3 regions of the Paenibacillus sp. USHLN196 genome follow, and region 1 is predicted to be linked to each of the others. Evidence: riboswitches for the same ligand, from Rfam matches in the RefSeq annotation. Region 1 holds a riboswitch; each other region holds the start of a gene.

Region 1 (3,282 bases):
ACAGCAACGAGGTTGAAACCACGTTCTTTATTCTCTGTGTCCAGGTAAGGTTGGTGCTGGAAGAAGTTTGCATCCAATTTTTCGTCAGCCAATTGCTGGTTGGGTTGTACATAGTCATTGAATGTAACGACTTGCAAACGAATACCTTGTGCTTCCAGTTCAGGCTTGATGCTTTCCAAAATCTCTGCGTGCGGTGTAGGTGAAGCTCCCACTTTCAATTCTACTGTACGCGGAGCTCCTCCTTCATTGTCTGCGCCGCTGTCGGCGTCCTTGTTGTTTCCGCACGCGGCAAGAACCGCAATCAGCATAAGACTAAGTAGAGCAAAAGACCATTTTTTCATGTGTAAAACCCCTTCTCTAATCATTTTTTTCATGTGGCATCCGCAAAAATGCATATCCATCATGTTATCTATGTGTTATTTCCTGGTGAAAAATGTAACCAAGCGATCTCCAGCCATCTGAAGAATCTGAACTAAGATGACCATAAATACAACGGAAATGATCATAATTTCATTTTGATAACGGAAGTAACCATAGTTGATTGCCAGCGTTCCCAGACCTCCACCGCCAACCATACCCGCCATCGCCGTATACGATACAAGCGTAACGATAGTGATGGTTATCCCAGCAAGAAGACCAGGTAGTGCCTCAGGCAATAGCACCCGTCTTACAATCTGTCCGGTCGATGCACCCATCGCCTGTGCTGCTTCAATGACACCACGATCTACTTCACGCAGTGTTGTTTCCACCAAGCGGGCGAAATAAGGAGCGGCTGCAATGACAAGTGGCGGTATAACGCCGAGAACTCCTGTGGCTGTACCAACCAGCGAACGAGTGAATGGAATAAGAGCGACAATCAGTATGATAAACGGAACTGATCGCAAAATGTTCACAATCAACGACAGAATAGAATAGACCACGCGTGATTGTGTTGATGCGGATCTTGCTGTCATGAATAGCAATACCCCGAGTGGCAAACCAATAATTATAGTGAATAAGCCTGATGCACCCAGAATTTGCAGTGTCTCTATGGAAGCTTTACCGATCTCTTCCCAACGTACTGTTGAAAAATCCATGTTAACGTAGCACCTCCACATCAAGTCCCTCTGCGGATAATTCTGATATTGTCCGGTCAATCGCATTGGTATCGCCTTCGAACCGAACGGTCAGCTGCCCATAAGGAACCTGTTTGATCGTAGAGATCGTACCTTGCAGGATGGCAAAATCCACACCGGTTTTACGTACCGTTCTGGATAAAATCGCTTCATACGTTTTGTTACCCAGAAAGGATATCTTCACAAGTTTGGAAGCAGCACCTGCCTGTAATTCCAAGCCTGCATTCGCCAAAGCAGTCTCTTCAAGGGCAAGTCCAACTTCATGATCACGCATCATAAAGTCCCGTGTAATGGCATGCTGCGGCTTCAGGAATACTTCGGTTACAGGTCCCTGTTCCACTATGCCACCTTGATGAATGACAGCTACCTTGTCACAAATATTCTGAATGACGTGCATCTCATGTGTAATCAGCACAATCGTGAGATTGTACTTTTCGTTAATGTCGAGCAATAACTTCAGAATCGAATTCGTCGTCTGCGGATCAAGCGCCGAGGTGGCCTCATCACATAGGAGTACATTCGGATCACTGGCGAGTGCTCTTGCAATCCCTACACGCTGTTTCTGTCCACCCGATAATTGAGCCGGATATTTGCTGCTATGGTGCTCCAGACCAACCAGGGCGAGCATTTCCTTCACTTTGCGATCAATGGCTTCCTTGGGTGTATTCACAAGCTTTAACGGAAAAGCTACATTGTCATACACCGTTGCCGAGGATAACAGATTAAAGTGTTGAAAAATCATACCGATCTTGCGTCTCTGTTGCTGCAATTCGGTTTTGTTCAGTTCAGTCAGGTTAATCCCGTCTACCCATACTTCACCCTCCGTAGGGCGCTCCAACAAATTAATGCAACGGATCAGTGTACTTTTACCCGCTCCAGAATGGCCGATCACTCCGTAGATTTCACCCTTTTGGATGCTCAAATTCAGCTCGGATAGTGCCGTTGTAGATTTTGCCCCTTTGCCGTACGTTTTCGTTAAACCTTTTAATTCAATCAATCGCACTTGCCCCTTTCCAACCACCTACATGTATCTTTACCCGATCTAAAGGAAAACTCCCCTATACATACAAAAAAAGAGCCCTTTGCAGATACAAAGAGGGCTCTTTACGTGAAAGAATATACCTTCTCATCTGCCAAAATCGTGTCTTGCACCATTTTGTAGGAATTAGCACCTAACATCTATAACGAATGACACATGTCGTTACAAATCGGTTGCCGGGCTTCATCGGGCCTGTCCCTCCGCCGCTCTCGATAAGAAATATGTTGTTGTAGGATTCTATAAGTTCATGTAGTTTATGCTTATAATGTGAACGTAACTTTTGAAATATCAGTATCTTTGTCACTGTAACATTCTAATTGAAACTCAGTATATTCCAAGTATTCCGATTTGTCAAAGGGAATTATTTCTTTGCCATATTTTATTGATATAACTATAAGAAGCTGTTAACGTTTCACAGACCATATCCACGCCCTGACGCATTTCCTGCACATGCTGATTCAGATCCTCCAATTTCACTTTACCTTGCAGGGTCTGATGTAACTGCCACAGGTCATCATGCATTTCGGAGTTCATGTAGTGAATCTCCATATTACGTCGTTTGCGCAGCTTGCTCATCGGTTCACGATAAGAGTCCTTGATCTGTATTAATTGCAACGCAAGATCATGATGCTCCCTCGCATAGTCGAACTGCCTTAACACGGTAAAATAAGAAAAATGCGCTTTTGTATTTGAGGTATTCAGCTGGAATATCTCATTCAATACGGTGCCGACTTTATCCAGAATGGCAAAGCAGCGAATGAAGCCATCTTTGTAGAAATACACATACCGAGCATACTCGGCTTTTTCAGTCGGTGTCATATCATCCGTAGAACCTGCAACGACCTTTTGCCGAAAATGAGCAGCGGCGAAGCAGCTTTGCTCCAGTTCATCCAGGGAAGAGATAAGTCCCTGTGTCCACACATACAGTTTACGATAGTCGTGAGTAGGATCATGATCCACGTGCATCTGTCGCTGAAATAGCTCAAGCGTATGCGCCATTGAGTCCATCGCTTCCTTCAATTTGCCTTCATTTATACGCGGCTTTTCTCCGAGCAACGTTCGCAGCATATATAACCTCCTCTTCCACTCTGCTGATCCATAAAGATTCATCACTTTAATACATAATGC
Region 2 (3,282 bases), on a different contig from region 1:
CTGAATGTTCACGCAGGATCTCTTCTATGGGGTTATTCTGTTGTGCTTGCGTCATGTACTTGTCCTCTTTTCTTATTCACACGTTCTGTCAGATAATAAGCTGCGTAACATACTGCGATAAACGGAACCCCACAATACAGCGCAATTCGCTGCGTAGGATCAAAAGCAATACCTATGCATGAAGCCAGGCATAATATAAATGAGATAATCGGTACCGCCGGGTATAGTGGAGTACGGTACACCAGATCTTTGACCGCATGGCCTTCCCGGATATATTGTCTGCGGAACATGTATTGGGAAGCGCTGATGCTCATCCATACCGCAACAACAGCCAAACCCGAAATGGAAACCAGTGTTATATACACGGTACCTGGCGCAATGATGCTGGACAGCAGAGCCAGCGCACCACCAACCATACTGATCAGAAGTGCATTCAATGGCACCCCGCGTTTCGTCAATTTGGCAAACCACGGAGAGATCGTTTTTTTATCAGCCAGAGACCAGAGCATCCGTGACGAAGCATACAGGCCTGAATTGGCAGCAGAGAGAATCGCCGTCAGAATAACAAAGTTCATAATGTCTGCTGCATACGGTACACCCACCCGCTCCATTACCGCTACAAATGGACTTTGCAGTACACTGGCATCCGACATCGGTAGCAAAGCAGACAAGATAACAATCGTTCCGATGAAAAAAATAACCAAACGCCACAGCGTTGTATGAATAGCCTTCGGTATCGTCTTTTCGGGGTTCTCCGTCTCACCGGCGGCAATGCCGATTAACTCGGTGCCTGAGAAGGCAAAGTTTACAGCAAGCATGGTCATCAATATCGCTGTAGCCCCATGAGGGAACCACCCGGATGCGGTAATATTCGATAGAAATGGAGCCGGTTCAGAATCCGCCATGGGTATGAACCCAAACATGGCTGCGCCACCGATAATAATGAAGATTACGATAGTTACTACTTTTACAGATGAGAACCAGAACTCGGATTCCGCAAATAATTTCACCGTTAAAGCGTTAAACAGAAAAATCATCAGGGCAAAGAGCGCGCTCCATATCCATACGTTCACCGATGGGAACCAGCGCTGCATCAGCAATCCGGCGGCTGTGAATTCGGAGCCAAGCGCAACAGTCCAGGTTAACCAGTATAACCAAGCCACCGTGTAGCCCGTTGCCGGTCCGATATATTTGGCTGCATAACTATGGAATGCTCCCGTCTCTGGCATGTGAACCGAGAGTTCACCAAGACAGAGCATCACCAAATATACGACGATCGCTCCGATCAGATAGGACAGAATGGTACCCAGTGGTCCCGCTTGCTGAATGGTGTAACCTGAGCTGAGGAATAATCCCGTTCCAATCACTCCACCAAGAGAGAGCATGACCACATGCCGTGCCTGCATTTTCCGCTGAAAATGCCCTTTGTCGTTGTTGTTCTCCATACCTGCTGCTCCCCTACTTCTTCATCCAGAAAAAACAAAAAAGACCCACTCTGCCTAAAGAGTGCGCCGTTACTGACAAATAAAAACAAACGCTCCTATCTATCAGGCTTTCACCCGCTGGAATTAGCACAGTATCCTTCAGATCTGTTGCTGAGGTTTCTAAGGGCCAGTCCCTCCACCTCTCTGGATAAGAAAATGATTTTTTATAAATATAGCGATCTATCATGAATGTGTCAACATTTAAATCATAAATGAAATACATCGCTATTCGGTGGAAGATCCCGGATTGGTAATGCTAATCTTCACATCGTACGTAATTGGCACGGTACTAAAAATGTTATCCCAATCATCTTTGACTTTCTTCCATGTTTTGGGCTCTTTAATACGTAAGCTATCCCGAAAATCCGCAACATCCACTTTGTAGGTATGCTGCAGCTTGTATAACACCTGACGAATCTGTTGTTCCGCCAGTTCAGCAAATTCTTTTTCCAGTTCCCCGCGATAAGCCCCTTTTTCCTCTCTTTCGGGAGCACGCCAATCCTCCATTAACCAGCCTTCGGATTGGGTCTTTACATGGAATGAAATATCATTGCCAACAACCTTGGGAATTACTTTTGTTTTCTTCTTTTTCATTTCATATACAACAGTGAATCCCTCTTTGTTGTAAGTCTTCAAGACGCCTCCTCTTTCCTTAGGCCTGAGCCACGATAAACCTTCCAGATCCGTTTGACTTAGTTCTCCAATAAACTTGGTTGTTTTCCCATCGAATATGCTGCCACCTGAGAACTTGCCCTCTCCATTGGAGTATAGTACATTCTGGAGCAAGAAACTGGAACCAGATTGCATTTGGGCATCTAATTTGGAGAGCAAAACAGGGTCAAGGATTTTGTTGGACAAGTATGAATTACCGGTAATTCCTGTTAGATAAAATGCTGGAATCCGAGAGGGATCATCCGAAGTCAGGACATCCACGGCGCGATGATGACTTATCAGTACCAGACAATTTGGACGAATATCGTTATCCCGAAGTACAAAATCCAGTAGCTGGTCCAGACCATACTTTTTGGCAATATCCTTGGAGACAACGATGACCTTTAGATGATGTCCGATAAGTGGACGGTCTCGCCTTAGTGCAAACTGACGAAAGATTTGCAGCAACGAATCTCCAGTAAGCTGTTCATTGGAATAGGAAGTCTTTCCCGAAGCAGGTGAACCGGATTGTCCGCCCTGTTTACTGTTCGAACCGCCCGTGCCAGGAGCAATCTGCACGGTAGCCGTTATATAATTATTCTTTGGATACTTTCCTCCCTGGGCAGCGATGTCCTTCTCAAATTCCGTTTCTTTCGCGATATCGATCCCGAGACCAACATAGACACTTAGTTCCTCGATCTCCCTACTGCTCCAGCATCCGGATATTACCAGAAGAACGGACAAAGCAAAGGCTACACGTAAAAGCATAAAAATACGAATCATGCTTGCTTGCCTCCCTTTTTGCGAATCAGACTTATTAACAGCAGCAACAGAGGTAAAATGGCAAAAAGAAGCACGGATAGATTGCCCAACATATCACCCAGTGCAAAAGTTTCATCCACGGTTTTCGGCATTAATGCTGTTAGATATATTACTGGCAGAAAGGCGTACATAATGACCTTGATCTTCTTCGTACGAAATAAATCCCGAATGCCCACCGAAGCGCAATAGTGTGTGATCGTGAAACTCGAGAAGATCTGCATAATCCAGATGACCAGTAGCAGGGATTCGAACCGTTCAAAGATCAAACCTTGAATCTCGAAGCTTCTTACCAGATCGAGCGTGGGCCAAGTACGTGTTTTGATGC
Region 3 (3,282 bases), on a different contig from region 1:
TCTGGAGCAGGTCTATGAAAGACTGCGCATGATTCGAATCCGCTTTCGTCGGCACGCAGAGACAGAGCGGCATGTTGGTTAATGATCGGAAATGAAAAAAAGACGAGGCGTTCCTCCAGAAGGAGCGCTTCGTCTTCGTTATTTCATAGAAGTTCATACCCAGTCTTTTTTACGGAAAATAAAGAACATGCTCAGGCCCAGTGTTACCATCAGGCCAATCACAACAAAATAGCTGTATTTCCAGTTAAGTTCTGGCATATTCGTAAAGTTCATACCGTATATACCGGTAATGACCGTCAGCGGCATGAAAACCGTAGTAATCGCGGTAAACACGCGCATGATCTCATTCGCCCGGTTCGCAATACTGGATTGATAGGCTTCTCGCAAGTTACCCATCAGGTCGCGGTAGGTTTCAAAGGTTTCAGATATTTTTACGGCATTCTCATAGATGTCACTGAAATATTTTTGCAGTTGATCATCAATGAGACGCAGATCTTTTTTGTTAAGGGTGTTAATGACCTCTTTCTGAGGTCCAAGCACTTTTTTCAGCCACAGAATCTCACTGCGCAGCCCGATGATTTCATTCAGATGAGACTTTTTGGTGTGCATCAGAATATCTTCCTCAAGCTTCTCGATCCGAGCTTCAATTCGGTCACCTACGGTGAAATAATTGTCAACAATCAAGTCAACCAGCAGATACAGGAGACGATCGGGTGTACTGATTTCCTGTTCCCACAGGATGGGTTTTAATGTGCGTAATTCGCTGACCTTCTGTTTTGTAACACTAATAATGAAATGTCTGCCGAGAAACAGGTTGACCGCACGTAGAAATATCTCTTCATCATCGAAACGGATGCTATTAATCACAATAAAATAATGATTCTCATAGATTTCAATCTTCGGACGTTGTTCTTCGTCACTAAGACAGTCTTCCACAGCCAGATCATGCATCAAGAACAGCGGCTGAAGTACCGCCAAATCGTCTACGTCTGCATCAATCCAGTAAAATCCTTCCGCTGGTGGAGTCAGCGCCTGCTGAATGTCGTCCACCGGAATAAATACACCGTTGTTTACCAACCGGATTTTCATCGTTAATCTACTCCTTCTGCACCCGCCAACTTGGCGGATATTATCATTATGGGCGCAAAAAGAACAAATCAGCCGGTCGGCAGCGGAGCCTGGAGATCAGGGCTGCGTTCACTATATACTCAAACGGAAGTCACGTCCCGCTGCCGGCATTCTGATGTCAATTCTCTATGCAGTTTGTCGGAATTCGGCTGCCAGTCAGGCCTCGGGTCGCCATCCATTTAATATGTCACCTCTCACATAAGGGTTTATAACACCTTGTTTAGTATACCGCTGGTACAAGGTGCTTTCAAGCGCAAAAATGTGTCTATTTCGCGCCCTGAGGCAGTGTATGACAACGGATGATGAACGGTTCCGATCTGGGAAGCAGACATCGAACTGCATCTTGACGTGAGGGCATTAATGTAATAAAGTAGACGGTGAACCATATTTAATTACAATCTAATACAGCGAAATCTTATCAAGAGTAGGTGGAGGGACTGGCCCGATGAAACCCGGCAACCGGCGGTATACCGCACGGTGCTAATTCTTGCAGCGACTAAGTGTCAAGTGGCACTGTTGTAACTGAGAGATGAGAGAGGCGCATATCTTTTTTACATATGACCTTTCTCGAAATCCGAGGAAGGTCTTTGTTATATGCCCCGACTTCTCAGCAGTGATTTTCGCTAAGGAACTTGAGGTTGTTTGTAACGTTGGATGAAAGAGCAATTCAATGTTTTTACAAGCTCAAGGCAGTCTATAACTGTATTGATGTGAAGACATCAAGCCAGGGGTTGCTGCATCTATCTATGCACAAGGAGGAGTTAGATTTACCATGCCAATCAAAATACCTGATACTCTGCCAGCAAAAGAAGTACTTGAAGGAGAGAATATCTTCGTCATGGATGAAACTTCTGCATACCAGCAGGATATTCGTCCACTCCGTATCGCTATATTAAACCTGATGCCCACAAAGGAAACGACCGAAACACAATTGCTTCGTCTGGTGGGAAACACGCCTATTCAGGTGGATGTCGTTCTTGTACATCCCAAATCCCATACGTCGAAGAATACGTCTCAGGAGTATTTGGATCTGTTCTATAAAACCTTTGATGAGATTGAGCACCGCCGTTTCGATGGAATGATTATCACGGGTGCTCCTGTGGAGCAGATGGATTTCGAAGACGTGAACTATTGGAATGAAATCCAGGAGATCTTCGAATGGACCAAAACAAATGTGACATCAACCCTGCACATATGTTGGGCCTCCCAGGCAGGTTTATACCATCATTTTGACGTACCCAAGGTTGCACTAGATGAAAAGTGTTTTGGGGTTTTCCCACATACCATCAATAAACCCCATGTTCCGTTGCTGCGTGGATTCGATGAAGTGTTCAACGTTCCACATTCCCGTCATACGGAAGTGAGACGCGAAGATATTGAAAAGAATGAGAATTTAGAGATTTTGGCTGAATCCGAGGAAGCGGGGATCTTCCTGGTTGCTACCAAAGACGGCAAACAGATTTTTGCCACAGGACATGCCGAGTATGACCCGTTCTCATTAAAGTGGGAGTATGACCGGGATGCAGCCAAAGGTTTGGATATCGCATTGCCTAGACATTATTATCCCAATGACGACCCTTCTCGTGTGCCACCGGCTACTTGGCGCGCTCATGCCAACTTATTATTCTCTAACTGGCTCAATTACTATGTGTATCAAGAAACACCTTACGATATTGGCCCGCAAATCTAATCGAGATTACAGGAGGATGCAGCAATGGAAGACAACAACAAGTTGAAAATCGAAAGCCGCTTAGCACAAATTGGGTCCATCAATGAACCGGTAACAGGCGCCATTAACTTTCCGATCTATCAATCCACTGCGTTTCGCCACCCGAAGCTTGGACAAAGCACGGGATTTGATTATATTCGTACAACCAATCCAACCCGCAAAGTGTTGGAAGAAGCAGCCGCAGCGCTGGAATCCGGTGATGCAGGGTTTGCCTGTAGCTCAGGCATGGCAGCTCTGCAAACCATCTTTGCCATGTTTGGTCAGGGAGATCATCTAATTGTGTCGCTGGATCTGTATGGCGGAACCTATCGTCTGCTTGAACGCATCTTGTCCCGTTTCGGTGTAACCGCAAGTTATGTGGACACGAATGATCTTGCAGCATTGGAGAATGTTCGTCAGCCGAATACCAAAGCTGTATTCATCGA

What was found. Region 1 has a riboswitch for S-adenosylmethionine ahead of WFI24_RS23905 (methionine ABC transporter ATP-binding protein). Riboswitches for the same ligand answer to the same signal wherever they lie in the genome.
Region 2: another riboswitch for S-adenosylmethionine. It lies ahead of mmuP (S-methylmethionine permease); the one in region 1 lies ahead of WFI24_RS23905 (methionine ABC transporter ATP-binding protein).
Region 3: another riboswitch for S-adenosylmethionine. It lies ahead of metA (homoserine O-acetyltransferase MetA); the one in region 1 lies ahead of WFI24_RS23905 (methionine ABC transporter ATP-binding protein).

The regions. Positions count from the first base shown of each region.
Region 1 covers NZ_JBBCYH010000011.1:74,843-78,124, reverse strand. Annotated here, with positions in the region: gene WFI24_RS23915 (MetQ/NlpA family ABC transporter substrate-binding protein) at 1-341, opposite strand, end outside; gene WFI24_RS23910 (methionine ABC transporter permease) at 417-1,076, opposite strand; gene WFI24_RS23905 (methionine ABC transporter ATP-binding protein) at 1,078-2,112, opposite strand; SAM riboswitch class I at 2,239-2,373, opposite strand; gene WFI24_RS23900 (Cthe_2314 family HEPN domain-containing protein) at 2,506-3,222, opposite strand.
Region 2 covers NZ_JBBCYH010000012.1:182,361-185,642, forward strand. Annotated here, with positions in the region: gene mmuM (homocysteine S-methyltransferase) at 1-55, opposite strand, end outside; partial or broken gene mmuP (S-methylmethionine permease) at 35-1,445, opposite strand; SAM riboswitch class I at 1,538-1,639, opposite strand; gene WFI24_RS25495 (Ger(x)C family spore germination protein) at 1,710-2,918, opposite strand; gene WFI24_RS25500 (GerAB/ArcD/ProY family transporter) at 2,915-3,282, opposite strand, start outside.
Region 3 covers NZ_JBBCYH010000004.1:228,512-231,793, forward strand. Annotated here, with positions in the region: gene WFI24_RS10945 (HRDC domain-containing protein) at 1-82, shown strand, start outside; gene corA (magnesium/cobalt transporter CorA) at 154-1,089, opposite strand; SAM riboswitch class I at 1,541-1,664, shown strand; gene metA (homoserine O-acetyltransferase MetA) at 1,901-2,818, shown strand; gene WFI24_RS10960 (PLP-dependent transferase) at 2,843-3,282, shown strand, end outside.